Regions from separate parts of the Salirhabdus salicampi genome, predicted to be linked through region 1. Evidence: riboswitches for the same ligand, from Rfam matches in the RefSeq annotation. Region 1 holds a riboswitch; each other region holds the start of a gene.
The links. Region 1 has a riboswitch for S-adenosylmethionine ahead of sfnG (dimethylsulfone monooxygenase SfnG). Riboswitches for the same ligand answer to the same signal wherever they lie in the genome.

Region 1 (7,624 bases):
AATAAGGGAGAGAGGAAAATTTATGACTAAAAAAACGACTCAAGAGGAAGCGACAACCCAATACGCTTTTGAAACACAAGTATTGCATGGAGGGCAAGCACCAGACCCGACAACAGGTTCACGGGCAGTACCCATTTATCAAACAAGTTCTTACGTTTTTTCGAATACAGAACATGCAGCGGGGTTATTTTCTTTAGATGAAGCGGGGAATATTTATTCCCGTATTGGCAACCCAACTGTTGATGTATTAGAAAAACGTATTGCTTTACTCGAAAATGGTGTAGGTGCTTTAGCTACAGCAAGTGGGCAATCAGCCATCACATTATCCATTTTAAGTGTAGCGGAAAGTGGCGATGAGATTCTAGCTGCAACGAATTTATACGGGGGGACGTATAATTTATTCGCTCAAACTTTACCGCGTTATGGTGTGAAAGTGACATTTGTTGATCCAACGGATCCAAACAACTTTCGTGAAAAAATTACCGATAAAACGAAAGCAATTTATGCTGAAACAATCGGTAACCCAAGCTTACATGTGTTGGATATTGAAGCGGTGGCAGATGTTGCCCACGAAGCGGGTATTCCACTAATTGTAGATAACACATTCCCAACCCCTTACTTATGCCGTCCAATCGATCACGGTGCAGATATTGTTGTTCATTCAGGAACAAAATGGTTAGGTGGACACGGAACTTCTATTGCGGGCTTGATTATAGATGGTGGACGTTTTAATTGGGGAAATGGAAAGTTCTCTTCCTTTACAGAACCAGATCCAAGCTATAACGGGATTCGTTACTGGAACGACTTCGGTGGCTTAGCGTTTATTATGAAAGCTAGAGTTCAATTACTTCGGGACTTTGGGCCAAGTTTAAGCCCATTCAATGCATTTTTAATTTTACAAGGAATTGAAACATTACATGTACGGATGCGAGAACATTGTAGAAATGCACAACAATTGGCTAAACATTTACAGGCACACCCTGATGTGGATTGGGTAACCTATCCAGGTTTAGAAAACCATCCGTCCCATGAGCTTGCGAAACAGTACTTAGATGATGGTTATGGTGCTGTAGTTAACTTCGGCATTAAAGGTGGCCGAAAGGTAGGAGAGGCTATTATTAACAATATTTCTATTTGGTCCCACTTAGCTAATGTCGGTGATGCAAAATCACTTATAATTCACCCTGCAAGTACAACACATCAACAATTAACTGGTGACGAATTGATCGCGACAGGGGTAACTGAGGATCTCATTCGTTTATCAGTAGGAATTGAACATATCGATGATTTAACTACTGACTTGTTTAATGCGATTTCAAAAGCTACTGGTAATAAACGAGACGGTCAAAAGGTTGTCGTGAATGACGAAGGTGTCATTCGCCGTGTCTTAAAATCACCAACCATCAATGAAAATGGAGAAGAACGTCCGGTGAAAATTGCCGTTGTAGGTCTGTCAGGTAAACCAGCAAGACCGAGTTACCGTTTAGCTCGTAAAATGCAACGTTTAGGATATAAATTAATCCCAGTCAATCCCCGGGAAGAGGAGATTTTAGGAGAAAAAGTGTATCCAGATCTCATTTCTATTCCAGAACCTGTTGATATTATCCAAGTGTTCAGGAATCCAGAAGCTGCGATTGAAATTGCAAAAGAAGCGGGGGAGTTAGATCATAAAGGGATATTTTGGCTGCAAGAAGGTGTCATATCTGATGAAGCAGTAAAAATTGCTGCAGAACAAGGGTATGACGTCGTTCATAACCGCTGTACCTATAAAGAAACCCAACGTCTTCGAGGAACAATCGTTACTTACGTGTAACCATTGATTCCTGGTATATAAGCAATAAAATATCGATGATTCTCTTATCAAGAGAGGCGGAGGGACTGACCCAAAGAAGCCTCGGCAACCAGTATATTCAAATGCTAAGGTGCCAATTTCAGAGGAATGAAACATTCCGAAGATGAGAGAGCTGCAGGATTATTTGCAGCCCTTCTCACTTTGGTGGGAAGGGTTTTTTGATGGAGAAATAACCTAGTTAAACTAAGGAGGAAATGATTATGAGTCAACTTAAATTTGCTTATTGGATACCAAATGTTAGTGGAGGATTGGTTGTGTCAAACCTTCCACAAAAAACGGATTGGAGTTTTGAAGCGAATAAACGGTATGCACAGATTGCGGAAGAAGTAGGATTTGAATACGCGTTATTACAAACTCGTTTTTTTGCTAGTTATGGAGCGGAATATCAACTGGAAGCGATGACATTAGCTTCAGCTTTAGCAAGTGTAACGAAAAAATTAAACTTAATATCGGCGGTTCTACCAGGGCTATGGCACCCAGCAGTTTACGCAAAAATGCTTGCTTCCCTTGATCACATTAGTAATGGGCGTGCTGCAGTAAACGTTGTAAGCGGTTGGTTCAGGGGTGAGTTCGACGGTTATGGTGAACCGTGGCTAGAACACGGCGAGCGTTATAAACGAGCAGAGGAGTTCATTCGTGTTCTCCGCGAAATGTTTACCGCTGAAAAAGCAAACTTCCAAGGAAACTATTATCAAATTAACGATGCACCATTGAAGCCAAAACCAGAAAAAGACATTCCAATCTTCCAAGGTGGAAACTCACAAGATGCTCGTCATATGGCTTCTCGAGTTTCGGACTATTACTTTATGAATGGGAATACATTGGAAGGAATTCAAGAGCAAATTGCAGATGTAAAGGCAAAAGCAGCGGCCCAGGGCCGAGAAGAAGAAGTGAAATTTGGAATTAATGGCTTCGCCATCGTTCGTGATACAGAAGAGGAAGCGGTTCAACTTCTAAGAGATATTATTGCCAATAAAGATGAAGAGGCGGTGAAAGGATTTCAACAAGCCGTAAAAGAGGCGGGCCAATCAACAAAAGATAAGCAGGGGATGTGGGCTAACTCTACAAAAGAAGATTTGGTTCAATATAACGATGGGTTTAAAACAGGTCTCATTGGAACGCCGGAACAAGTGGCAAATCGCATTATCGAATTGAAAAAAGTCGGGGTGGACCTCGTGTTAACAGGGCATTTCCACTATGAGGAAGACTTACGATTGTTTGGAGAAAAAGTCATCCCTCTCGTTCGGGAAAAAGAAAAACGATTAACGAAAGAAGGCATCCTTGTATGAAATTATTAGGGATTTCCGGCAGTTTATCTGACCGTTCAAAAACATTTCTAGCAGTAGAGAAGGCAATCCAATTTGCAGAAGAACAATTTTTTGAGACGAAACAGGCAATTAAAGAAAAATTAAATACCGATAAGTATGATCAAACAATCGAAACGGAGATTGTAAATTTAAAAGACTATGACCTACAGTTTTGTGATGGTCGTAACCCTCTCGACTACGAAGGGGATACGAAAAAGCTTATTAAGAAAATTATCGAAGCTGATGCCTTTATAGTTGGTAGCCCAGTTTACCGCGGGTCTATGAGTGGTGCGTTGAAAAACGTCTTTGATTTAATTCCGAATAATTGTTTAGAAGGGAAAGTAATTGGTTTTATTGCTACAGGCGGAACGTATCACCACTTTTTAGCGATTGAACATCAACTCCATCCACTTGCCGGGTATTTTTCGGCTCATGTTGTACCAGGTGGTGTATATGCCCACAATGAGCACTACGACAATCAAGGGTTGATATCAGATGAAATATTGGAACGGTTACGGGTGCTATCTTACTCTGTTATTGATTTACATCACCGATTATATGATAGCCATACAATTGCAAAAAAACCTTATATTCCGAGAAAAAGTTTATCAGCTACAAAAAGTTAGTCTGTTGCCGTTATCAACTTATTACATTTTCTTCTCATTCATAGGGACATTAGTACAAAAGAGAACTCCCCCCGATCCAATAGGAAGGGGGGCTAAAACTACATAATTAGTAAAGGGGTGGAACCATTATGACGGTAACAAGTGGCATCGTAAAACCGTATGAAAGTAATTACAATTTGCAGCATTATGAGAAGGTTTACAATAATTTTTCATGGGAGTCGGTAGAGAAAGCATTCAGTTGGAGTAAGACAGGTCAACTGAACATCGCATATGAAGCAGTTGATAAGCATGTTGACGAAGGTTATGGTGATAAAATAGCCCTTCACTACGTCCATAATGAAACAGAAGTAAAATTAACTTTTGCGGATTTAAAACAACAGTCTGACCAATATGCTCAGGTTTTAAGAAAACATGGCGTAAAAAAAGGTGACCGTGTTTTTATCTTTTTACCAAAGCATCCGGACTGTTATGTTGCCATTATGGCTGTTATCAAAATAGGAGCCATTGCAGGTCCTCTTTTTGAAGCATTTATGGAGGAAGCTATTAAAGATAGAATGCAAGATTGTGGTGCGAAAGTACTGATTACGAATTCAGAGCTTGTGTCCCGTGTTCCGAGGGAAGAGCTTCCTGATTTACAAACGGTACTCATTACCGGTGAGTCTAGCGAATGTCAACAAGACGAATTGTCTTTATGGGAGGAAATCAGAGGGTTAGATGCTGAATCAGATGAAAATGTGATTGAGTGGGTAGAACGTGACGATCCAATGATTATTCACTATACATCTGGCTCTACCGGAAAACCGAAAGGCATTCTCCACGCCCATCGTGCTATGATACAACAATATCAAACTGGAAAATGGGTCCTCGATTTAAAAGAAGATGATGTATATTGGTGTACGGCACACCCAGGCTGGGTGACAGGAAGCTCCTACGGTGTGTTTGCGCCTTGGTTGAACCGCGCGACCATTATTGTCAATGGAGGGCGATTTGCGGCAGAAGCATGGTATGAATTGATTGAAAGAACGAGGATTTCTGTATGGTACAGTGCGCCAACAGCTTTTCGTATGTTAATGTCGGCAGGTGAAGAACTGCAGAAACAATATGACTTATCGTCGTTGCGACATATTTTAAGTGTTGGGGAGCCACTTAACCCTGAAGTGATTACGTGGGGGAAGAGGACGTTACAATTACGTATACATGACACGTGGTGGATGACCGAAACAGGAGCACAATTAATTGTGAATTTGCCGTCACAGCCCATCAAGCCGGGCTCAATGGGAAGACCTTTACCAGGCATAAAAGTAGAAATACTTAACGATAAAGGTGAGCCGTTACCAATAGGTGAAGTCGGACAATTAGCAATAAAAGCAAACTGGCCGTCGATTATGAAAGGGATTTGGAAGAATGAGGAAAAACATCAATCTTATTTTCCATATGACGGTTGGTATATTTCAGGTGATTTAGCTTATAAAGATGAAGACGGCTATATTTTCTTCCAAGGCCGTAATGATGATATGATTAACTCTTCTGGTGAACGTATTGGGCCATTTGAAGTAGAAAGTAAATTAATTGAACATCCAGCTGTAGCTGAAGCAGGGGTAATCGGCAAACCTAATGAGTTACGAGGAGAAATTGTTAAAGCTTTTATCGTTTTACGTAACGGTTACCAACCGAGTGATGAGCTGTTAAAAGATGTGAGAGCATTTGTCAAAACAAAATTAGCAGCCCACGCGGCACCAAGAGAAATTGAAGTACTTGAGCAACTACCGAAAACGAGAATTAGTGGAAAAATTATGCGGCGCGTCTTAAAAGCGTGGGACCTTGGAATAGACCCAGGAGATACATCAGCATTGGATGGCGGACAGAAGAAAGAGACGTTATATACAACAAAACAATAAAATACCGCTTTCAATATGGGATGGTATAAAATAGAATAAGGGTATAGGGTGTGGGGTTTAACGATGGTTAAACCCCTTTTTTTAAAGGGCGAAGTGTTGAAAATGAATTTTTAATAAGGGAGGAGAACAATGCTTGTCATAAGTAAAGAGGAACAAAAACAATTAGTTAACATGAATGAAGTGATTGATAATGCTTCGTTAGCATTAAAAGAATTCTCAGCTAACCGTACAGTAACTCCTATTCGAGCAGCACTACCATTTCACAATGGGCAAAACACATCACTAGTGATGCCGTCTGTAGCAGAAGAGTTAAAAAGTGTAGGATTGAAAGTCGTATCTGTCGCTCCAAACAATACAAAAATAGGAAAGAAGGCGATTAACGGAGTTGTCATGTTATCAGACTTTGAATCTGGTGAACCCGTAGCAATGTTGGAAGGTTCGTATTTGACAATGGTTCGGACAGGTGCATTGTCAGGTGTTGCGACGAAATATTTAGCAAGAGAAGATGCGAAAACGTTGAGCGTAATTGGGACAGGTGCACAAGCCGAAGGGTTAGTTGCTGCGGTGCTCGCGGTTCGTAATATTGAACAAATCTATCTTTATAATCGAACAAAAAAGAAAGCAGAGGAATTCGCGCGATATGTGTTTGATACATATGGAATACAAACCGAAGTAATATCGGATGCTAACGAAACCGTAAAGAAAGCAGATATTGTCGTTACCGCTACAAATGCTTTAACACCTGTGTTTTCTGATTCTTTACAACCAGGAGTGCATGTCAATGCAGTCGGCTCTTTTCGTCCAACTATGCAAGAATTACCTTCAAATGCTGTGACGTCGGCAAATAAAGTTGTAGTAGAAGCGAAAGATGCGGCGTTAGAAGAAACAGGTGACTTGCAAGTCCCAATTAGGGAAGGGTTATTCAATGAATCGGATATTTACAGTGAACTTGGCAAGGTTGTAGCTGGAGATTATCCGGGTAGAGAATCAGAAAGAGAGATTACATTATTCAAATCAGTAGGATTAGCCGTCGTTGATATTGTTGTGGCTAGATATATTTACGACAAAGCTAAGGTAAGAAATATTGGAACGAAACTTCATCTCTAATGTTAGGATATATTCACTTGGCCATGTGAGAAGTCCCGATCAAGGGCTTCTTTTTTTACTTAGAGTTAGTGAAATTTCAGGCATGCTTACTTTAATGCATTAAAAGGGTTGTGCACTACTAATCTGCATACATAAAGTTAGCAGAAATTACATAGTACCTCTAATAGATTGGGAGTCCATATAGCATAAGAGTTTTTGACTAAATGGCATCATAGTAAATATTTAACGGCAAGAATCGTATTGCCGTCTAATACGGTGTGTGTAACAATCGTAACGAAGTATTGATGACTATGGACACATTAAAAAGTTCCAATCATCTTATCGAAAACATATGTAATGAATACATTTCATTATGCGCGATGGTAAATGACATACAAATTAGACAAAATGAAAAAGGAGCTTTGATATAAATTGGATGATTTTTTTCTAATCGTGTTTTTTCTTTCCATTATCACTTGGTTTGTCGGACTTATTAGTCCACGTACAGTTTTAAAGTGGGGAAAAACAAAAACCCGTAAAAGGGTGTCCTTAATATGCGGGTCTACCCTCGTACTTAGCTTTGTAATGATTGGGATAACTGCCGAGATAGAAACAAAGACCGAGGATGTTTCAGATAAAAAGGCGAATGATGAAGAGGTTATCGTCGAAGAAACGAAAGACTTAGGAGAGAAAAAAGATAAATTAGCCGACGATGAACATTCAAGTGATGCTAATGACAACATAAAAGAAGAACAAGAAACAGAGGATCAGGCGTCCTCGACGAACAAAGAGGCGGAACCGAAAACAGAAAAAAGTCATGATGAGTTATCGATACCTCCGCCATCAGGCGAACTC
Region 2 (7,624 bases), on a different contig from region 1:
TTAGATGCGATGCCTATTTCGGTACCTGATCCTTCTATGGTTGATATGAGAACGGCAATCGTGACAGCGGCGTTTGAACGATACGACGGAAAATACAATGATGTAATTTGGAAAGCATTTGCACAACGTGGTTTAGGTGATGGTGCATACTCTAATACAGGAGACGACACAGACCCAGTTCCATCCTTTGCATATGAGGGTGATTATAATGGCTTCCTTCGTGGAGAAATTGTGAATGCCACGACAGGAGAGCCAGTAGATAATGCAAGGGTAATTATTGGCCAATATGAGGCAAGAACTTCTGCTGCGGCAGTTACAAGTGAAACAGGTGGATTTGCACTTCCAATGGTCGAAGGGGAGTACGACGTAACAATACAGGCGAAAGGCTATGGTTCTACTACTCTTACTGAAAAGGTTAAGATTAAAGCTGGTAAAGCAAACTCTCTTAAAATCTCATTAGCACCAAACGTCGCTTCTTCTTTTAATGGAGCAACCATTCTACAGGCAGATGACCCATCCGATAGCAACCCTGCCAAACTGGCAATTGATGATACTGAAGCGAGCGTTTATGCAACAGAAGAAAAAGAAAATGGCTTCAATCGTACAACGTTTAGTGTCGACTTGGCTGGGGATGAGGCAGTCAAAGTTTCTCGTGTTCAAGTAAGTGCCTTTAAGGATGTAGCGAACTCACGCTTTGCTACTTTGAAAGATTTCAAAATACAAATATCGGAAGATGGATCGAATTGGACAACGGTCGTTGAAGACCGCTTTACGTATCAAAAGCCACGTCCAGCTGCACCTGACTTACACTATAAAACGTTTGATCTTAAAAAACCAACAAAGGCGAAGTTTATAAGGTTAGTAGCTAACAGTACGCAAGACAATAGTAAAGGTTTTGTACAAGTGGCAGAATTACAAGCCTTTACGAAAAATGGAGCAGCAGTCGAACCTATTGATATTCCACCATCTGAGCCATTTACTGCGAACGGAACAGTTGAGATTGGAAATCCAGGAACAGGAATTGGGTCATTAGGGGGCGTTCCTGCTACGTTAGCTGTTACAGAGAATGAATTTGTTACAACACAGAATCCTAATCCAGCTTCACAAGGTGCAGATGGGTATGTAGTAACCCTTCCGCAACAATACGGTGATGGGTTGCATAACTTTACGTTAAAAGCAAATGATAGTTCCAATGATTTTGATGTATTCTTTTACAATAAAGATTTCGAAGTTATCGGTGGCGTAGCAACTGCATCCGGAAATGAGTCAGGAGTTGTACCGGGAGGAACAAAATACATTTATGTCGGTTTATGGTCTGGTGCGAATGGGGCGTTTGATTTAACGGTTACTAGATCCTATTAGCATCAAAATCTATGACCTTTAGCTAAAATAAAATAGATATTCATTAGGATAGTTAGCCCAAAATAATGGCTAACTATCCTTTTTTGCACAATTAAGTGAAATATTTTAAATGCTTAGTTAATAAAGTAATAAGATTGATTTCACTTTTCCGCTTAATACCATAATATCAGTATGTCCACTTTGTTTGAGCCCGTGCGCAAATCGCGAACCAGTTCTACGGGAGGACTCCCTTTTTTCTGCGTAATTTTGAATTATTTCCCCGGAAATCGAGGGAACTCCCTATTTTTCGTCACATAATTGTTGTTGACATCGGTTGTATTTGAGATATAGTATACTGATAATCTCATATTTATCTCATCATGAGAGGTGAAGAGACTAACCTTGAGAAATAAGGAAAAGTGGTACGACAACCCCACTTAATTTCACAATGTTGGCGGAGATTAAATAAATTACAAAGTTCTTTCTTGTGGTAAAGAGATGTTATTTTTGTTGACAACTACTAACAAAGGGTGCTAAAATCTCTTTTGTGAATCAAATAGAATCATATAAATTTCATATATATTCTCTTATCAAGAGAGGTGGAGGGACTGGCCCTGTGAAGCCCGGCAACCATCAAACAAACGTTTTGTTTGAAAGGTGCCAATTCCTGCAAAGTCATTGACTTTGGCAGATGAGAGAACAGCGAGCGTATACATACGCCTTTCTGTTCTCCTGCGAACAGAAAGGTGTTTTTTTATGAGGAGGTACCAAAATGATTTCTATAAAAAATGTTTCAAAAACATATCAAAGTAATGAATCTGAAGTTTTAGCTGTTGATAATATCAACTTAAATATTAATAAAGGTGAAATTTTTGGTGTAATTGGATTTAGTGGTGCTGGAAAAAGTACGTTTGTCCGGTTACTCAATAGACTAGAAGAGCCGACAAGTGGCGAAATTATCGTTGATAATCAAAGCATAACCACTTTGAGCCCACGAAAATTACGGAAAGAACGCCAAAAAATCGGCATGATTTTCCAACACTTTAATCTCCTTTGGTCTAGAAACGTTTTAGAGAACATTATGTTACCACTTGAGATAGCAGGTACACCAAATCGAGAAGAAAAGGCTCGGGAGTTAATTCAACTGGTTGGACTTTCAGGAAAAGAAAAGTCGTATCCTTCTCAACTAAGTGGTGGGCAAAAACAGCGTGTCGGAATTGCGCGTGCACTGGCGAATGATCCAAAAGTGTTGTTGTGTGATGAGGCTACGTCCGCATTAGATCCACAAACAACAGATGACATACTAGATTTACTCGTTGATATTAATAAAAAATTAGGGTTGACGATTATTTTAATTACCCACGAGATGCATGTCATCCAAAAAATCTGTCATCGTGTAGCTGTTATGGAAAATGGTCAAGTTATCGAACAAGGTAAAGTTTTAGATGTGTTTATGCATCCAAAAGAGAATACTACGAAACGGTTTGTACAACAAGTTATGACACAAGAGCCGAACGACGACACACTAGACACAATTATTAAAGGTTATACATCAGGGAAAGTCTTGAAGTTGCATTTTATCGGCGAAGATACCAATCGTTCCCTCATTAGCCAATTAGCTAAACAATTTGAGGTCGATATTAATATTTTGCAAGGCAACATTAGTCAGACACAAGAAGGGGTTTACGGGTCATTGGTTATTCATATAGACGGACATGAAAAGGATATCGAAGCAGCCTTGGATACGATCACAAGTACATCAGTAGAAATTGAGGTGATATCCGATGTTGAATGATTTATTTCCTAATGTAAATATGGACGATTTATGGACAGCTACTTATGAAACACTATATATGACCGTTTTATCTGTCATTGGAACATTAATTTTAGGTGTTTTACTAGGATTATTATTGTTTTTGACGGCGCGTGGAGGGATTTGGGAAAACCAAATTATCAATTTTATTACTGCAACATTAGTTAATGTTTTTCGCGCGATACCGTTCATTATATTAATACTGCTTCTTTTCCCATTTACAGATTTCTTAATGGGAACGATAAGAGGACCTAAGGCTGCTTTGCCAGCTTTAATCATCGGGGCATCCCCCTTTTATGCCCGCATGGTAGAAATAGCATTAAAGGAGGTGGACAAAGGGGTTATTGAAGCGGCAAAGGCGATGGGAGCAAAATACCGCACGATTATTTTTAAGGTATTGTTACCTGAATCGATGCCAGCCTTAATTTCTGGTCTTACGGTAACAGCGATAGCTTTGATTAGTTACACAGCTATGGCTGGTGTAATAGGAGCTGGTGGTCTAGGAGACTTAGCATACCGTAAAGGCTTCCAAAGATGGGATTTTGATGTTGTATTTGTTTGTACTGTCTTTATTGTTGTTATCGTATTTATCTTCCAATTTATTGGGGATATTACGTCAAGAAAAATAGATAAACGCTAAAGGAGAGAAAATCAATGAAAAAACTATTAACAGTATTATTAACAGCACTATTTGTACTTGCTTTAACTGCTTGTGGGTCATCAGAAGATAATGCAGGGAATGGCAACGAAGGAAACGGTAATGGAAACGAAGAAGAAACAACAACTATCACAGTAGGTGCGACAGCTGTTCCCCATGCTGAAGTATTAGAGGAAGTAAAGCCTCTTTTAGCTGAACAAGGTATTGAATTAAAGATTGAAACGTATCAGGACTATGTTTTACCTAACCAAGACCTAGATAACGGAACGTTGGATGCGAACTACTTCCAGCATATTCCTTACCTTGAGCAACAAAAATCAGATTTCGGTTATGATTTCGTAAATCTTGGCGGTATTCATATTGAGCCGATCGGTATTTACTCTGTAAACCACACTAGTGTTGACGCGATTCCTGATGGAACTGCTGTATTGATGAGTAATTCTGTAGCAGATCATGGTCGTATCTTATCTCTTCTGGAAGTGGCTGGTTTGATTAAACTTAAAGATGGTATCGATAAAGTAAATGCTACTGAGGAAGATATTGTTGAAAATCCTAAAAATCTTGACTTTGATGCAAGTTATGACGCTGGTTTCTTACCTCAATATTATGAGCGTGAAGAAGATACATTAGTAGCAATTAACACAAACTATGCAATCGAAGCAGACTTAATCCCGGCAGAAGATGCACTTATTTTAGAAGGATCTGAATCTCCATATGTTAACGTAATTGCTGCTCGCAGTGAAGATGAAAATAACGAAGCATTGAAGGCACTCGTTGAAGCATTACGTTCTGAAGATATCCAAAACTTCATCAATGAAAAATATGAAGGTGCGGTTGTACCAGTAAACGAGTAATGAGAAAATTATAGCTATTAGAAGGATATAACTTCAATTATAAAGGAAGGGGATGTAACTATGACATATAGAGTTACATCCCCTTTCACGTATATATAAGGGATATATTGCGCTTTGTATTTCGGATTTTGGGTATGCTAAAATTTAAGACGTAAATTATAAGAAAGGAATGATTTTGTTATTTCTGACCATCTTGATTTAAATTACACGTCTGAAATGGAAAAGGCTATGCAACAATCACACGGAATGGGATATGAGGAGTATAGCCGAAAGCTGACAAAGCGGATTGAAGTTGAGAAGAAGAGACAGAAGGAACATCGGGAGATGCAACAAATGATAGCGAAAGTTGACCAGCAACTACATCGATAATATAAATAAATAATTTGGGGAGACACTTGTATAGAAGTAGGCAAGTGTCTCCCTTTTTTCATACTAAAAGAAATGTTAAGCTGGCTGTATCTTTATAAGGAAATTTTCTTTATAATGAGTATAAATTACATCTTAAAAATGTATGTAAATAAATAATACATATAATTGTAGAAACTAGTCTCTACATGATTACGGTGACGTATATTTATCTGTGGTCTATAAGTTGAATCTAGATTCTATATGTTATAAGATTGTAATGAGAATAGAGTGAGAATATAGGTTCACTTACATTTAAGTAATTTTATAATATTGGAGGTATCTTTATGGCAGGATCAACAGTAGAAATTAAAGATCTTCACGTTGAAATTGAAGGTAAAGAAATATTGAAAGGTGTCAATTTAACAGTTACTGGTGGAGAATTCCATGCGGTTATGGGGCCAAACGGTACAGGTAAATCAACGTTGGCTTCCGCAATTATGGGGCATCCGAAGTACGAGATTACACAAGGTTCGGTAACAATTGATGGAAAAGACGTGCTGGAAATGGAAGTGGACGAAAGAGCTCAAGCAGGTCTGTTTTTAGCAATGCAATACCCAAGTGAAATCCCGGGAATCACAAACTCAGATTTCCTACGTTCCTCTATTAATGCACTACGTGGTGAAGGTAACGAAATTCCTTTAATGCAATTCATTAAAGAAATGGATAGTGCAATGGATTATTTGGAAATTGATAAAAACATGGCACAACGTTATTTAAATGAAGGGTTCTCTGGCGGTGAGAAAAAACGTAATGAAATTCTTCAGTTGATGTTGCTTAAGCCGGCAATTGCTATTTTGGATGAGATTGACTCAGGTTTAGATATTGATGCGTTAAAAGTGGTATCTAAAGGAATTAACAAATTACGTAGCGAGGACTTCGGCTGTTTAATGATTACACACTACCAGCGTTTGCTTGATTATATTACTCCAGATAAAGTACACGTTATGATGCAAGGTCGTATCGTAAAATCCGGTGGTCCTGAACTAGCTGAACGGTTAGAAGCAGAAGGTTATGACTGGATTAAACAAGAACTAGGAATCGAAGACGAAACAGTAGGGCAAGAAGCGTAATTATAGGAGGGGTAACATGACCGTAGAAACGAAATTACCGTTTGATAAACAATATGTCAATCAATTTTCCGAAGGTCGTGGTGAACCGGAATGGATGAAGGAATTTCGTCTTCAGGCATTGGAACTGGCAGATCAACTTCCTATGCCGAAACCGGAAAAGACACGAATTGACAATTGGAATTTCACACGGTTTAATCATGATGTTCAAGGTGATGTCATTCAAAACCTTGATGAATTACCTAGCGAAGTACGGGTGTTTGTTGATAAAGAGAATGCGAGTAACATCATAATTCAACGTAACAATTCTGTAGCCTATGCATCACTTTCACAATCATTGAAAGAGAAAGGCGTTATTTTTACAGATATACGTACAGCGTTAAACGAGCATAGTGACTTAGTTCATAACTATTTTATGCGTGATGCAGTGAAATTTGACGAAAATCGTTTAACAGCACTTCATGCAGCATTGTTAAATGGTGGAGTATTCTTATATGTACCGAAAAATGTCGTAATTGAAGAGCCTATTCAAGTTGTTTTCTGGCAAGAAGATGATGAAATAGGTCTATTCAACCATGTGCTGCTTGTTGCTGATGAAGGTAGTGAAGTTACGTATGTTGAAAATTATATTTCAACAAACACAGAAAAAGAAGCAGTGGCAAACATCGTAAGTGAAGTGATTGTGAATGACCAAGCAAAAGTATCATACGGTTCAGTAGATAACTTTGCAAAGGGAACAACAACATATGTCAACCGTCGTGGTGTTGCATACCGTGACGCACAAATTGAATGGGCATTAGGTCAAATGAACGACGGGAATACCCTTTCAGAAAATGTGACAAACTTAATGGGAGAAAACTCCGTTGCAAATGCGAAGTCCGTTTCTGTGGGTCGCGGTGATCAGAAGCAAGACTTCATGACGAATATTACTCATTACGGAAAAGGGTCAGATGCACACATATTACAACATGGTGTTATGAAGGACAGCGCCAGCTCCATTTATAACGGTGTAGGAAAAATTGAACACGGTGCATCGAAATCGAATGCAGAACAGGAATCGAGAGTTCTTATGTTAAGTAGTAAGGCCCGTGGTGATGCAAACCCAATCCTGTTAATTGATGAAGATGATGTAACGGCAGGTCACGCTGCATCAGTAGGAAGAGTGGACCCAATTCAGTTATTTTATCTAATGAGCCGTGGTATTTCTCAAAAAGAAGCAGAACGTCTTATTATTCATGGTTTCTTAGCGCCTGTGGTAAATGAGCTTCCAATTGAGTCAGTCAAAAAGCAATTAACTGAAGTGATTGAAAGGAAAGTATATTAATGAACGTTAACGAAATTCGTGAACAGTTTCCTATATTGAACCAAGAAGTAAATGGTCATCCATTAGTATACCTAGATAGTGCAGCTACCTCACAAAAGCCAATTCAAGTGATCGAAAAGGTGAATGAGTACTATCGACTGCACAATTCTAACGTACACC
Region 3 (7,624 bases), on a different contig from region 1:
ACTTGTAAAACATCAATCCCTTGTTGAATGATTAGCTTTTTTTGATCAAAAAATTGATCCATTCCCTTTATTAATTCTGCTAAGTCATCACAATATTCCTCAAATAGGTCATCTGCTACGTAACTATAATGATAACGATCCTTAACCCTTTTAATTCGCATAATACCTTTTCCATTACTACCTTGCCGGTCTTTTACATAAATAGTATGGTATTTTGATAACATCTGATCGATATCTTCCCGTTTTTCATATTGTAGCGTTACAGGCATAAATTGTCTTACTTCTTGCTGCTTATATAATTGTTCATGTAACTTCCATTTATCGAAATAGTGCTGGGCATTAACCGTTTGGATATGAGAATGTTGTTTAAATTGTTCACGAATAAATCGACCAATATGCTTTTGATGTTTGAGAACCCCCCCACCTCTATCATACAAAATATCTGGAAATGGCATTACCTTCTTCTCCCATTTTTTCTTCATCTCGTTATAAAACGTTCCATTTATTGTTCGGTCAAGAAAGTTAACATCTTTTACTGTAAAAAGGTAAAGTATCGTATTTGCATCATTATTCGCTAACGCTAACTCTTCCGACCGGAACCGGTATTGCTGATTCAAGAGTTTTTTTACATTTCCGTTCGAGGAAAAGACCGCAATTACTGGACCAATCCGTAATGAATGTCCATCTTCAACTTTAACATTAACCTTCCAATCCTCTTGTATATGAAGTTTCTCTAATATCGAACTTGGAATAATGATTGATTCTTGTAGATCATGTTTCCTTACATTTACCTCTCTCTCATTTAATCCAACCTTCAAACTAATTTCGTTGTTGGATAAACGTTCAAAAATAAATGTCGGAACAGTAATAACGTTATGACTCCCTTCACATTCCTTTATCGTTAAAGTCCAAGATTTATGAGGAGATATTAAATGGCCATCTGCTAAATATGTTCCGTATTCCAATACAGATAAAAATTGAGGTAATATCTCTTCCGTATCATCAAATCCTTTAACAGGATTTTTATCAGGCTTAGCATTCGCTTCGATAAACCATATTTCTCCACGTTGATCAATGGCTAAATCTATTCCCACTTCCCCTAATGATCCATATTCTTTTTCAAGATATGATGTAACGTGAATGGCAAATTCTTTCACTTCATGATCTGTTGGCATGTTTGAATCATGTTTAAATAACGCATCATAATGCGCAACTTCCCCTCCTAGTGATTCGTTTGTAATTGCCGAATCCCGTTTTGATACCCTTGTTTGGATCGGGGCAGCAATCCATTTACCACTTGCATCTTTTTGAACTAACACTCTAACATCTGTCTGTTTACCACCGTATCGTTTCACATGAATCCCTTGTTGAATAATATATTTTTTGTTTTTTAGAAATTGGTTTACATACTCTTTTACATCGGATAATGAGGATAGTTGAATCGTTTTTAATCCCTTTTCATAATAAGAGAGATCATAGCCTTCTGCTACTTTCGTGATTGCCATCACCTCTTTACCAAGGCTCCCGTAAAAGGACTTTAGGAACAATAAATGATAGTTATCCAACATTTCTTTTACTTGTTCAAATCGTTCGTAAACTTCGGTTTCAGGTAGATAGCTTTTAATATCCTTATATTTCGACAATGCTTTATAAACATCCCATTTTCCGAAATAGTCCACTTGATTAATATAATGAATGTTGTCGTGTTCGTGGAATTGGTTTCTTATATGTTTAACTAATGGTTTTAATGACGTGTCAAATTTCACAGCTCTGTCGTAAATAACATTAGGCATCGGTAAATTTCTTTGCTCCCATGACTGTGTTAATTCGTTATATACATATCCGGTTATTTGCTCTTTAAACCAATATATATTGTCTAATGAAAAATAATAAAGAAAAGCGTGTGTCTCAGTATTTGCTTTCACATGTTCAGTCGCACTTACAGGTACACAGCCTTCTTCAATCCGCTGAATAAATCGCGGATTTACAAATATACCTATTACTGGACCTAAATGGATGATTCCATTACGAATCCATACATTCACAAACATCTTATCTATCAATAACAAATGGTTAAACACATTATCTGGTAAATACATTTGGTCATGATTATGATCATGACTGTCTACGACAACGTTTATTTTTCGTTGACCGACTTGAATTTCATATCTGGCACCTTTTTTAACTGATAATTGCTCTATGATTAATGACGGTATTAAACAGACTTGACTCTCCATACCACTATTGCTCTGAACTAGTTGGACTTGCATACCTTTCCCTCCCGAATATACCATCTTTGTCATTAATATTCGAAGGATTACAGTTTGGTATGGATGTATGATTTAGGGGACATCACTTTAAATGTTGTTATCTTTACGTTAGTATTAAGAAAATAATATGTACTTTTACACTCGTATGGACTGGGTCCAGTTAAAACAAAAAGGCAGGAATGGATAATGAAGATTATTGCAACAGATATGGATGGTACATTGTTAAATTCTAGAGGTGATATTAGTGATGAGAATAAACAAGCAATCGAAAAGGCGATTGCTAATAATATTGAAGTAATTGTTGTGACTGGCCGCTCTTATATTTCTGCAAAACGGTTATTACGAGAAAAGAATTTGCATACACCAATCATTGGTTTTAACGGAGGAGAGGTTCGGTCAGAAGAGGGAAAGATAATCATGAATTTCCCACTAAACAAAGAACTTTGTTCAAAAATAGCCGCGGCATGTAGTGCTGAAGGAGTCTATTACGATATTTATACAAATGAAGGTGTATACTCTAGCAGTAAGGAACAAACGGTTGAATCATTTGTTACCTTATTAGCAAGGATTCACAATCAAACACCATTAGAGGATATTCGAAAATTAGTTGAACAACATATGGAAGATGAACAATTCCATTTTACTGATCAGTATGAGCAAGTTTTACATTCAAACCTAACGTTTTATAAAATGTTTGCTCTATCTCTACAAGAAGAACAACTACAAAATGTTTATCATCGGTTAAAGGGTGAAGAAGAACTAGTAATTACTTCTTCTGGGAAAGGGAATTTAGAATTTAATCACCAGGATGCAAAGAAAGGAACGGTTTTACAAAGATATGTAAATGAAAAAGGCATTTCTATGAACGAAGTGATGGCAATAGGCGATAACTACAATGACGTCTCCATGTTACAAATGGCAGGTAGAGGTGTGGCAATGGGAAATGCTAATGAAGATATAAAGGAGGTTTGCTCCCACGTAACAAAAACAAATGACGAAAACGGTGTTGCGGTAGCAATTGAGCAACTATTAAATGAACTGAATGAATAAAAAAAGAGCCAACATCATACTGTTGGCTCTTTTTGCGCTTATGCTTTTGTACGATATTGTAGATTATGTTCCTTTAACGTTTTGTCTTTCCCAAACAAGAAATGTTTCTCCATGTCAGGTGAATATTTAGAGTTAATCGTTTCTATACCTACTGCTTCCGCTACTGCTCTTAACATAGCAGGGGATGCACCACAACAAAGACCGATATAGTTGACACCAATACTTTTTGCTTCCTTAGCCCACTCTGCTAATTCATACCGATTATGATACAGAGGGTCCAGCGACGTTGGGAACGTTGTTTCAGTTGGCAGGTGACAGCTACAACCACCGTCTGGTAAATTGAAAAACGTTGGGTATTCTTCTGATGTACGGTATGGAATTGGTAATCCCCCAACAAAACCATCTACCTCTTCAGTTATTTTCTTCAAGTATGGTTGCATCGTATTTGGGCCGCGGAAGCAATTCATTCCGACTACTAATGCACCTTTTTCAGAAAGGATTTTGCAAGATTCTTCTACCGTATAGCCATCACGCAAGATGTTTTCACCCATAAGCCCTAATGTAACAACGGCTGGTAAATCTTGTTTCTGAATTTCCTCTAATGCAATCACAGCTTCTTCATGATAGTAAAGAGTTTCAGCATTAATAAAGTCTACCCCCTCCTCTTTACACCATTTCACCATTTCTGCAAATATACTTCTTACTTTCTCTTTCGATTGAGGATCTTCAGGGTCAAATATGTTAGTATTTGAAATATTCCCTGCCACAAGTGCTTCCTCTATCGGATGCTCTTTAGCTACTTCTTTAGCTAATCGTATTGCATTACGATTTAAAGGCTCAAGTAAATGCTCCTTACCAATGATTCTCATTTTTTCACGGTGTGCATTATATGTAAAAGCTAAAACTACATCAGACCCAGCGTTCATATAGTCTCTATATGTCTGCTTTAATACGTCAGGATGCTCCAAGGCAACTTCTGGCACAAAGGAACCTGCTTGTAAATATCCACGCCGTTCCATTTCAAATAAATATCCTTCTCCTGCGATAACTGTTCCCTCTTTTAATCTTTGTTCCAAACTTCTTTTCATCGGTGTTCCTCCTCAAGTTTTCTTTTATAGCAAAAAAGCCCTCTTCCATTAAGAAGAGGGCTTTATACTAATTCATTAACATTCTAGTAAATGGTCTCTCCTTATCTTCAGCAATTTCGCTTCTGGAATTGGCACAGTGCTTATCAGCCTGTTGCCGAGGTATCTAAGGGCCAGTCCCTCCACCTCTCTGGATAAGAATAATCTTATTATATTTAATTGTTTGAACTTAAGACTACCTTGCTTCCCTAAAAATGTCAAGATTTATCTTAAGAATATATCGAAATTGCCCCGACATGATTTGAACTCGTAACGCACGCTTTAGAGGGCCGATGCTCAATCCTCTGAAATACGGAGCCATTGAGAAATCTTACTATATAAAAGAGTTGCTACATGCAAATGTATTCTACATTATTCTTTAAAGGAACTTCCAAGTTCTTCTGAACGTTCAGCAGCTCGTTTGACACATTCCACTAAAGCCTCTTGGTAATTATATTTTTGTAACGTATCCAAACCAGCCTGCGTCGTTCCTCCTGGGCTCATAATTTTTTTTCGTAATGATGTTGGACTCTCATTCGTCACTTTCAACATTTCTGCTGCACCAAGCAACGTTTGTAATATTAATTCTTTAGACGTATCTGCTTCGAGTCCTGCTTTCTTTGCTGCTTCTTCCATCGCTTCAACGAAGTAATAGATATAAGCAGGTCCACTACCAGACAAGCCCGTCACAACGTGCATTTCATCTTCATCTACTACTGTTGTCGTACCAATCGTCTGAAATAACCTTTTTGTCTTTTCTATATGTTTATCAGTTGCGTATTTTCCAGCTGCAATCGCCGTAGCTGAATAGCCAATCGTAGCAGAGGTATTTGGCATTGCCCGAACGACTGGATTCTCTTTTTCAAGCTGAGTGGAAATGTATGAAGTGGACACTCCTGCTAACACAGATACAATTATTTGACCTTCCGTTACATAATTTTTAATAGAATGTAACGCTACTTCAATATCCTTCGGTTTTACAGAAAGGATAATAAACTCTGCTCCTTCAATCACTTCCCGTTTGTTTTGGGAGTATTTCACTCCGTATGTTGTTTGCAATGTTTGCAAGCGATCTTCTCTTGTTTTATTCGTAACATATATTTGATCACCTTTTACATATTCTTTACTTACAATACCCGAAATAATCGCTTCAGCCATAGAACCCGCTCCGATGAAGGATATTTTACTATCCGCCATGCTTCTAACCTCCTATTTAATTCAAATATAAAAACCCACTCCATCCTAAAAAAGGACGGAATGGGTTGAACATCCGCGGTACCACCTTTATTGATAACACGTAATAGAAAGTACATGTTATCCTCTTATATCTGATAACGCAAGTTTTGCGTTCAGGTTTATCCCTGAAGGTTCACAGGTAGGTTTCAATAATATCGTAACGTTGGAATCTTTCAGCCGGTGGATTCCATTCTCTGGCGTTCGTTTTATTATTTACTGGCCTGATCATTACCAATTTTATTTATATTGATTTTTTAGTATTATGCAAGTTAAACGTAATTATGTCAACAAAAACTATATGTTTTTTTTCGACAAATATTGGTGTCATATCAAAACAGCATGTAACTACTCCGGTAACCCTTGTTGTGTTAAAATATATTTTGTCTAATTTTATCATCTTAGGGGGGAAAAGGATGAAGTCCATACCTTTTATCGCAGTTGAAGGCCCTATCGGGGTTGGAAAGACTTCCTTGGCGGGCAAAATTGCTTCCCATTTTCAATATCATTTACTTGAAGAAATTGTTGAGGAAAATCCTTTTCTCGGAAAATTTTACGACAATATTGAAGAGTGGAGCTTCCAAACGGAAATGTTCTTTCTTTGCAATCGTTATAAGCAACTAGAAGACACTGAGAGCAAATATTTACAAAACAAGATGCCTGTTGTTTCCGACTATCATATTTCGAAAAATATGATATTTGCGAAACGGACGTTAAAAGAAAGCCAACTAAAGAAATACGAGGAGATTTATCACATATTAACTAATGATATGCCTAAACCAAATATTATGGTTTATTTACACGCTAGCTTAGATACATTATTAAATCGCATTCGTCTCCGCGGACGGGATGTAGAACAAAATATTCAAGCTAGTTATTTACAGCAACTTTCTCAAGATTATGATGCTTTCATGGAAAACTTCGAGAAAGAAAATCCTGATATTCCGGTTTTACGATTTAACGGTGACCATTTAGATTTTATAAAGCGTGAGGAAGATTTGCAGTACATGATTAAGCAGATTGAGAACCATTTAAAAAAAGGGGAAGTTATTTCATGAATAGGAAAAACCGCTACGGTATCCCTAATGATGCAGTGATCACTATTGCCGGAACCGTAGGTGTAGGAAAGTCAACGATGACTACAGCAATTGCCAATGCACTTCAATTTCGTACTTCATTTGAAAAGGTCGAAAACAATCCGTATTTAGATAAATTTTATTCCGATTTTCAACGCTGGAGTTTTCATTTACAAGTTTACTTTTTAGCGGAACGCTTTAAGGAACAAAAACGAATTTTTGAATATGGTGGAGGATTTGTGCAAGATCGTTCCATTTACGAAGATACAGGCATCTTCGCAAAAATGCACTATGAAAAAGGGACAATGTCTAAAGTGGATTATGAAACGTACACAAGTCTTTTTGATGCTATGGTAATGACACCATATTTCCCACATCCTGATTTATTAATCTATTTAGAAGGTTCTTTTGATGACATTGTAAAGCGTATTCAATCTAGAGGACGTCCTATGGAACAAGAAACTCCATTAGAATACTGGGAAGAAATGTACGATAGATACCAAAACTGGATTGATAACTTTAATACTTGTCCTGTATTACGAATTAATATTGCCGAATACGACATTGTTGAAGATGAGTCGTCTCTTGAACCAATTTTAAATCGAATCGGTGAGTTCATACAAAAATCTAGAAACATTACAACAAGACAAACTACAATCTAGAAAAAGAGGACGAAATGTCCTCTTTTTTATTTTGCCTTTTCTTTATTTTCTTTTGCCTTTCCTTCTATAACGGTAATGTCAGAAACCATTTTACTTTCTCCTTCAAAAATTCCACCTTCATCGATGACAAAAGCTTTCATCTTTGCATTCCCTTTTAATTGACCCTTCGCTTCAATATGAATAGTACCGGAAGCATTTACATCCCCACA
Region 4 (7,624 bases), on a different contig from region 1:
ATCTTCAAAGTATGGCTTAATGACTTCTGCAATTTCTTCTACGCTATGTTCTTGTACCCACTTTTGCGCTTTATAAAGAGCACGAGTAAATTTCTTGACTGTTTCTTCCTCCTCATTTAAAAAGCTTTCTTTAGTCATAAACACAGTATATGGAACTTTTCCCGATGCTTCACCGAATGATGCAACAATATGGCCTTTACCCTCCCGTTCAAAAACACTGGCAGTCGGTTCAAATAGTTGAACATAATCATAATCCCCAGTAGCAAAGGCATTTGGTATATTAGCAAAGTCAACATTTTGGCTTAAGTCTAAGTCCTCATGTGGGTCTATACCGTGCTGCTTCAGTACATATTCACCAACCATTTGGGGCATTCCGCCTTTCCGTTGGCCTAAAAACTTACTTCCCTTTAAATCTTGCCATTCGAAATGATCTTGTTTTTCTTTCGCTACTAAAAATGTTCCATCGGTTTGTGTTAATTGAGCAAAATTTATAACCGGATCATTGGCTCCTCTTGCATATACATAAATCGATGTTTCAGAACCGACTAATGCAATATCTGCACCACCGGATAACAAGGCTGTCATTGTTTTGTCTCCACCCCAAGTTGTTTTTAAATCAACGTCTAATCCTTCTTCTTCAAAAAAACCTTTTTCAAGTGCAACATATTGTGGAGCATAAAAGATTGACCTCGTTACTTCTGCTACTTCTATCTTCGTATTTGTACTCGTATTATTTGAGCATGCACCTAAAGTAAAAACGAGTATGACGGAACATAACATAGCTAAGAAAGAGCTAGCTTTCTTCATTCTCCATCCTCCTAGTTCGAAAGTATCAAGCTAAAGATATATTATGCCTAGCTGTAAATTGTGTGAATGCCTATAAATAAAAAAAAGAGCCGTCTATAAAAGACGGCCTATCTATATAAAGGAGATGAGGGAACAATGTCATTTATTCCGGCTTATATACCGGTCCAGCCTCTTGAATGGCTTGAGGTACATGATGAAACTTTTTAAAGTTCTCATGGAATTGTAAAGCTAATTGTTTTGCTTTTTCTTCATATTTTGCTTCATCGCTCCATGTTCGCTGTGGAACTAGAACATGACTTGGTACACCAGGACATTGGGATGGAATTTTTAATCCAAATATCGGATCATTCACCATATCAGTGGAGTTCAGTTCACCTTCCAAAGCAGCTTGAACCATGGAGCGCGTATGGGAAAGTTCCATACGTCGACCCACACCAAATGGACCACCAGTCCACCCTGTATTGACAAGAAATACATTTACACCGTATTGCTCAATTTTATCACCAAGCATTTTCGCATACGTTGCCGCTGGTAACGGTAAAAATGGTGACCCAAAACATGTAGAGAAAGTAGCCTCAGGTGCTGTAACACCTCGCTCTGTTCCCGCCAGCTTACTTGTATACCCACTTAAGAAGTGATACATAGCCTGTTCTTTCGTTAATTTACTGATTGGTGGCAATACACCAAAGGCATCGGCGGTTAAAAAAATAATCGTTTGTGGATGGCCTGCAACACTAGGTTTAAGAATGTTATCAATATTTTCGATTGGGTAGGCTGCCCGTGTATTTTCTGTTAAAGATGTATCATCATAGTTAGGTGTTCGTGCATCTTCATCAATCATTACATTTTCCAAGACCGATCCGAACTGAATCGCTTTATATATCTGCGGTTCCTTTTCTTCGGAAAGATGGATACACTTTGCGTAACAACCACCTTCAATATTAAAAATACCATTTTGTGACCAACCGTGTTCATCATCGCCAATTAAGCGGCGATTTGTATCAGCAGATAAAGTTGTCTTACCAGTTCCTGATAAGCCAAAGAACAGTGCTACATCTCCTTCCATTCCTACATTAGCCGAACAGTGCATTGGCAATATATTTGTTTCCGGGAGTAGGTAGTTCATAACGGAAAAGACGGATTTTTTAATTTCCCCAGCATATTCCGTTCCACCGATTAGAATGATTTTGTGTTTAAAGGAAATGATAATAAATGCTTCTGAATGTGTTCCATCTACCCGGGGATTAGCCTTAAAGTGAGGGGCTGAAATGATTGTAAATTCGGATTTGTGATTGACAAGCTCCTCATCTGTTGCACGAATAAACATTTGGCGAGCAAATAAATTATGCCAAGCAAATTCGGTAATAACCTGGATAGGAAGTCGGTACTTTGGATCAGCTCCTGCAAATCCGCGGAAGCGAAATATTTCTTCTTTAGACTGTAAATGGTTTAACACTTTATCATACAACTGAAAAAAGACATCTTCATCAATCGGCTGGTTTGTCGTACCCCAGTCCACCTTATTTGCCGATATGTCATCTTTCACAATAAACTTATCCTTAGGCGACCGCCCTGTATATTTACCAGTTGTTGCTTTTACAGCACCAGTAGAGGTTAATACCCCTTCTTGTCGTTCAAGTACTTTTTCGACAAGTTGTGGAACCGATAAGTCGCTTTGAACGTTTTTTTGTTCCAAAGCACGTTCATGTAACAGTTTGTTTGCAATCGTCATGAAAACCATCCTTTACAAATGAGATTATCTATTTATGCCGTTTTGAATTTCGTAATCTGTGATTAATAGTATAACACATTAATTTTATTATTCCATACTAATCATAAAATTTTATTCCGTGATTTATTTTCTAAAAGAAATGAAAAAAGATTTTTTGACTTTCTATTCAGTTCAAGTTAATATAAATCGATGGAAATCTCTTATCCAGAGAAGGTGGAGGGACAGGCCCAAGGAAACCCGGCAACCATCACGATGTGAAAAGGTGCTAACCTGCAAGCGAGGTACTCTTGAACGATAAGAGTGAAAGGTTCCGGTACTTTAACGGAGTTATCTGAATACAATCGATCATGAAACTTATATCGTAATACACATAATGTGTGTGAGTATAGAGCCACTGGATTTGAGGTACATAAGATAGATGTTAAATAAAGGAGGAAGTAGCCATGGCAATTAAGGGTCGGCTTTTTACATCAGAGTCGGTTACAGAAGGTCATCCTGATAAAATATGTGATCAAATTTCTGATGCAATTTTAGATGAGATTTTAAGACATGATCCTAATGCACGTGTTGCTTGTGAAACAACTGTAACAACGGGTTTAGTGTTAGTATCAGGAGAAATTTCAACAACTACTTATGTTGACATACCTGCAATCGTTCGGAAAACAATTAAAAATATTGGATATACAAGAGCGAAGTACGGCTTTGATGCTGAGACTTGTGCTGTCCTTACTGCAATTGATGAGCAATCAGCAGATATTGCACAAGGAGTAAACCAAGCACTAGAATCTCGTGAAGGTAGCATGACAGATGAAGAAATTGAAGCAATTGGTGCCGGTGACCAAGGTTTAATGTTCGGGTATGCTAATAATGAAACAGAGGAGTTAATGCCATTACCCATTTCTTTGTCTCACAAATTGGCGAAGCGTTTAACGGATGTACGTAAAGAAGGGACATTACCATATTTACGTCCAGACGGTAAAACACAAGTAACAATAGAGTACGATGAGAACGGTCAACCACTACGAGTAGATACAATTGTCATTTCTACACAACACCATCCAGAAGTGAGTAGTGATCGAATTGAGAATGACCTAAAAGAGTTAGTGATAAATAAAGTAGTTCCTCCATACTTACTTGACCGGAAAACAAAGTATTTTATTAATCCTACAGGGCGCTTTGTTATTGGCGGTCCTCAAGGGGATGCAGGTTTAACAGGTCGTAAGATTATCGTTGACACATACGGAGGTTATGCACGTCATGGCGGTGGAGCCTTCAGTGGTAAAGATCCTACAAAGGTAGACCGTTCTGGTGCTTATGCAGCTCGTTATGTTGCCAAAAACATTGTCGCAGCAGGTTTAGCGGATTCTTGTGAAGTACAACTTGCTTATGCAATCGGTGTGGCACAACCAGTATCCATTTCGATAGACACTTTTGGAACGGGGAAGGTTCCAGAGGTAAAAATGGAAGAAGGAGTACGGAAGATATTTGATCTACGTCCAGCAGGAATTATTAAAATGTTGGACCTTCGTCGTCCGATTTATCAAGATACAGCAGCTTATGGTCACTTTGGGCGTACAGATGTCCAATTTCCATGGGAAAAGGCAGACAAAGCTGAAGAATTAAAGAACGCTATCCAATAAAAGGTTGCCCAGTAGGGCAACTTTTTTTTGGAAATAACTGTACGGAAAGTTTATCGAATATAAAAAAAAATTGTGATATACTCAAATTTAGTGATGTGTATTCGAACAGTATAGAAATATAGCGTAACAGTTTGTAGCATTAACATTTTTATGAACATACGAAAGAGAGGACATGCAAATGTGTGGATTTATCGGACTGATTCGACATGAAGCAACAGAGCTGCAGCAAGAGTCAATAAATGTTTTTCAAAGACAAAATGAAATGATCACACATCGTGGTCCTGATGATGAAGGGTATTACCATAATGAATATATATCTTTTGGTTTTCGCAGGTTAAGCATTATTGATATCGACAGTGGTCATCAACCATTAAGTTATGAGAATGAACGTTATTGGATTGTGTTTAATGGAGAGATTTATAATTATGTAGAACTTAGAAATGAGTTAATTAAAGATGGCGTACAGTTCCATACAGAGTCCGATACAGAAGTTATTTTAGCGATGTTTCATCAATATGGCACAGAGACCTTCCATCAACTGCGAGGAATGTTTGCTATTTTGATTTGGGATAAAGAGAAAGAAACATTATATGGAGCACGTGACCAATTTGGGATCAAACCTTTATATTACAGTAAACAACCGGATGGAACGTATTTTTCTTCTGAAAAAAAAGCAATTACGTCAATCCTCGATGCGGAAACAGTTAATCGTGAAGCTTTGCAACATTATTTAAGCTTTCAATATGTACCGGAACCGTATTCTTTAACAGAAGGCGTTGAAAAAGTAGAGCCGGGTCACTTCTTTACGGTTAAGCCTGGGGAAGATCCTACATTTACACGTTTCTTCCATGCAACATTTACTCCTGTTGATGGTGAGAAGTCGAAATGGATTAGTCGTATTCAAGAAACATTACGCAATTCTGTCCAAGTGCATATGCGAAGTGATGTTCCAGTCGGTTCATTTTTATCAGGTGGAATTGATTCGTCAATCATCGTTTCGTTAGCAAAGGAGTTTAACCCTGGTATTAAAACGTTTTCTGTTGGCTTTGACCATAATGGCTTTTCAGAAATTGATGTAGCGAAAGAAACGGCAGATAAATTAGGTGTTGAAAACATTTCTTATGTAATCTCACCAGAAGAATACGTGCAAAAGTTACCGAAAATAATGTGGCACAATGACGATCCGTTAGCAGATCCTGCTTGTGTTCCCCTTTATTTCGTAGCACGTGAAGCGAGCAAACATGTTACGGTTGTGCTATCTGGTGAAGGGGCGGATGAATTATTTGGGGGTTATAACATATATCGAGAGCCAGAATCCCTGAAAGTGTTTGATTCCATTCCAAATCCAGCAAAAGATTTATTACGTAAAGTAGCCCACATTATGCCAGAAGGTGTGAAAGGGAAAAGTTTTCTGGAACGTGGAACAACCCCACTACAAAACCGTTACATTGGGAACGCAAAAATGTTTGAAGAGGACGAAAAGGTCGATCTAGTTCATCAATACAATGAACAACACCCATATCAACAAATTACTCGTCCGTTGTTTCATAATGTAAATGGTCAACATGCAGTTAACCAAATGCAATATGTAGATATTCATACTTGGCTCCGTGGAGATATCTTATTAAAGGCCGATAAAATGACAATGGCACACTCTTTGGAATTACGTGTACCATTTCTTGATGTTGAAGTATTTAAAGTTGCACGTGAAATACCTGTTCACTATAAAATTGCGAATGGAACAACGAAGTCTATTTTAAGGGAAGCGGCAAAAGGAATTGTTCCAGAGCACGTGTTAAATCGTAAAAAGCTAGGGTTTCCAGTACCTATCCGACATTGGTTAAAAAATGAGCTATATGATTGGGCTAAAACCCTAATCTCAGAAAGCCAAACAGACTATCTACTGAATAAACAGGTTATCCATCGCCTTTTAGAGGAACATGTAGTTGGAAAAGGGGATTACAGTCGTAAGTTGTGGACTGTTTTAATGTTTATGTTATGGCATCAGATTTTTGTGGAGCGTGCTCACGATATTGAGGACCTTCGAAATGAGGATAAAACAATGAGCAAGCTCACCGTAATGTAATGGTTATGGCTTGCTTGCCCATTTGCACCCACGCGGCTTTAAAGTCATCGAAGGGTGCTTTTTTTTCGCGTTTTAAAGGGTCATTAAAGTAAATATAATCTTTGTCATAGCCAGTAATGACTACAGCATGTTCCTGCATTGTTATTTTTACAGGACCTTGAGAAGTTTCCCACGTTGTAAAAGCAGAACTTGGTAACTTTTTATATTTAGCATTTGTTATAACGAAAACAGGTTCGTTTCGGTTCACAGATTGTAGAACTTTATAAAATGATTTCCCGGTTAAATCATGTACACGGTCACCAGCATATTTTTTCGCAAGATTTGCAATGGGCTTGTGATATACCCCATAACCTGGTTCAGACAGTGTATACATATTTCCGACGAATCCTTTATTTGGATGCCCGAAATGAACCTTTCCGTCTTTGACTTTGTATTTAGCAGGATCTTTTTTTACTTCTTTAGCTAATGTCATTTTATCTACCTGTATATTATGATATTGCAGTAACATAGCAAGAGAAGTTACCTCGCAGCCACGCGGAAGTTCGGGATATTGTCCAATCAAAGGAACGTCTATTTGAACAGCAGGCCGTAATATATTTTCGTCAAATCGGTCAAGGCTGACGATGTCGGTAGACGATATTTGTGCGGCTAATACTTTATCTATTTTTTTTGTATGGTTTTGCTCATGTATTGGTAATAATGTTAGCGTAAAAGCACAAAGGGCGAACAACGTGCTATATATTTTGGCGTGTTTTTGAAATGGTGTCGTTTTTCTAGCCAAAACCGCAAGAAAAATTGCCATAATATAAGTAAAGATAAAGAGATAATAAAAATGCACGTTCTTATCCTCCTTCTATGCTCTCAGTATTTGTGGCTACTCTTTTTTTATATCGGTAAGTTCCTGTCAATTTTGTAATGATTTATAATATTGCCCTTTTTCAACATAAGATTGGCGAATTCGAACCATTTCTTTTCGGTCTTGATCAGTAAGTTCTCGAATGATTTTCGCAGGTCGCCCAAAAGCTAACGTATTCGGAGGGATTACTTTATTTGGAGGTATAAGGCTTCCTGCACCAATAAATGCACCTTCTCCTATCTCTGCACCATCTAGTACTATGGAACCCATACCGATAAGTGCCCCTTTTCTAATTGTAGCAGAGTGAATCATCACTTGGTGACCAACAGTAACATCGTCCTCGATAATCAAAGGGATGTTTGGACTTTCGTGTAACATACTTTGGTCTTGAATGTTTACATTGTTTCCAATGACGACAGGGGAAACATCCCCGCGGATAACAGTTTTAAACCATATACTCGCATATTTACCAATCTTTACGTCACCTGTTATGACAACATCTT

Region 2: another riboswitch for S-adenosylmethionine. It lies ahead of NLW78_RS12890 (methionine ABC transporter ATP-binding protein); the one in region 1 lies ahead of sfnG (dimethylsulfone monooxygenase SfnG).
Region 3: another riboswitch for S-adenosylmethionine. It lies ahead of NLW78_RS10095 (homocysteine S-methyltransferase family protein); the one in region 1 lies ahead of sfnG (dimethylsulfone monooxygenase SfnG).
Region 4: another riboswitch for S-adenosylmethionine. It lies ahead of metK (methionine adenosyltransferase); the one in region 1 lies ahead of sfnG (dimethylsulfone monooxygenase SfnG).

What each region holds. Positions count from the first base shown of each region.
Region 1 is NZ_JANBWE010000001.1:703,683-711,306, forward strand. It holds gene NLW78_RS03660 (PLP-dependent aspartate aminotransferase family protein) at 23-1,813, shown strand; SAM riboswitch class I at 1,855-1,962, shown strand; gene sfnG (dimethylsulfone monooxygenase SfnG) at 2,053-3,141, shown strand; gene NLW78_RS03670 (NADPH-dependent FMN reductase) at 3,138-3,785, shown strand; gene acsA (acetate--CoA ligase) at 3,914-5,683, shown strand; gene NLW78_RS03680 (ornithine cyclodeaminase family protein) at 5,813-6,790, shown strand; gene NLW78_RS03685 (MBL fold metallo-hydrolase) at 7,202-7,624, shown strand, end outside.
Region 2 is NZ_JANBWE010000004.1:194,343-201,966, forward strand. It holds gene NLW78_RS12885 (M36 family metallopeptidase) at 1-1,362, shown strand, start outside; SAM riboswitch class I at 1,926-2,039, shown strand; gene NLW78_RS12890 (methionine ABC transporter ATP-binding protein) at 2,114-3,136, shown strand; gene NLW78_RS12895 (methionine ABC transporter permease) at 3,126-3,794, shown strand; gene NLW78_RS12900 (MetQ/NlpA family ABC transporter substrate-binding protein) at 3,809-4,666, shown strand; gene NLW78_RS12905 (YuzK family famiily protein) at 4,895-5,035, shown strand; gene sufC (Fe-S cluster assembly ATPase SufC) at 5,359-6,144, shown strand; gene sufD (Fe-S cluster assembly protein SufD) at 6,161-7,465, shown strand; gene NLW78_RS12920 (cysteine desulfurase) at 7,465-7,624, shown strand, end outside.
Region 3 is NZ_JANBWE010000003.1:12,382-20,005, forward strand. It holds gene NLW78_RS10085 (YheC/YheD family endospore coat-associated protein) at 1-2,270, opposite strand, end outside; gene NLW78_RS10090 (Cof-type HAD-IIB family hydrolase) at 2,457-3,320, shown strand; gene NLW78_RS10095 (homocysteine S-methyltransferase family protein) at 3,359-4,408, opposite strand; SAM riboswitch class I at 4,507-4,606, opposite strand; gene proC (pyrroline-5-carboxylate reductase) at 4,817-5,641, opposite strand; T-box leader at 5,690-5,918, opposite strand; gene NLW78_RS10105 (deoxynucleoside kinase) at 6,094-6,735, shown strand; gene NLW78_RS10110 (deoxynucleoside kinase) at 6,732-7,415, shown strand; gene NLW78_RS10115 (bactofilin family protein) at 7,442-7,624, opposite strand, start outside.
Region 4 is NZ_JANBWE010000004.1:258,102-265,725, forward strand. It holds gene NLW78_RS13245 (ABC transporter substrate-binding protein) at 1-807, opposite strand, end outside; gene pckA (phosphoenolpyruvate carboxykinase (ATP)) at 950-2,548, opposite strand; SAM riboswitch class I at 2,737-2,840, shown strand; gene metK (methionine adenosyltransferase) at 2,983-4,179, shown strand; gene asnB (asparagine synthase (glutamine-hydrolyzing)) at 4,358-6,265, shown strand; gene NLW78_RS13265 (C39 family peptidase) at 6,252-7,103, opposite strand; gene NLW78_RS13270 (gamma carbonic anhydrase) at 7,170-7,624, opposite strand, start outside.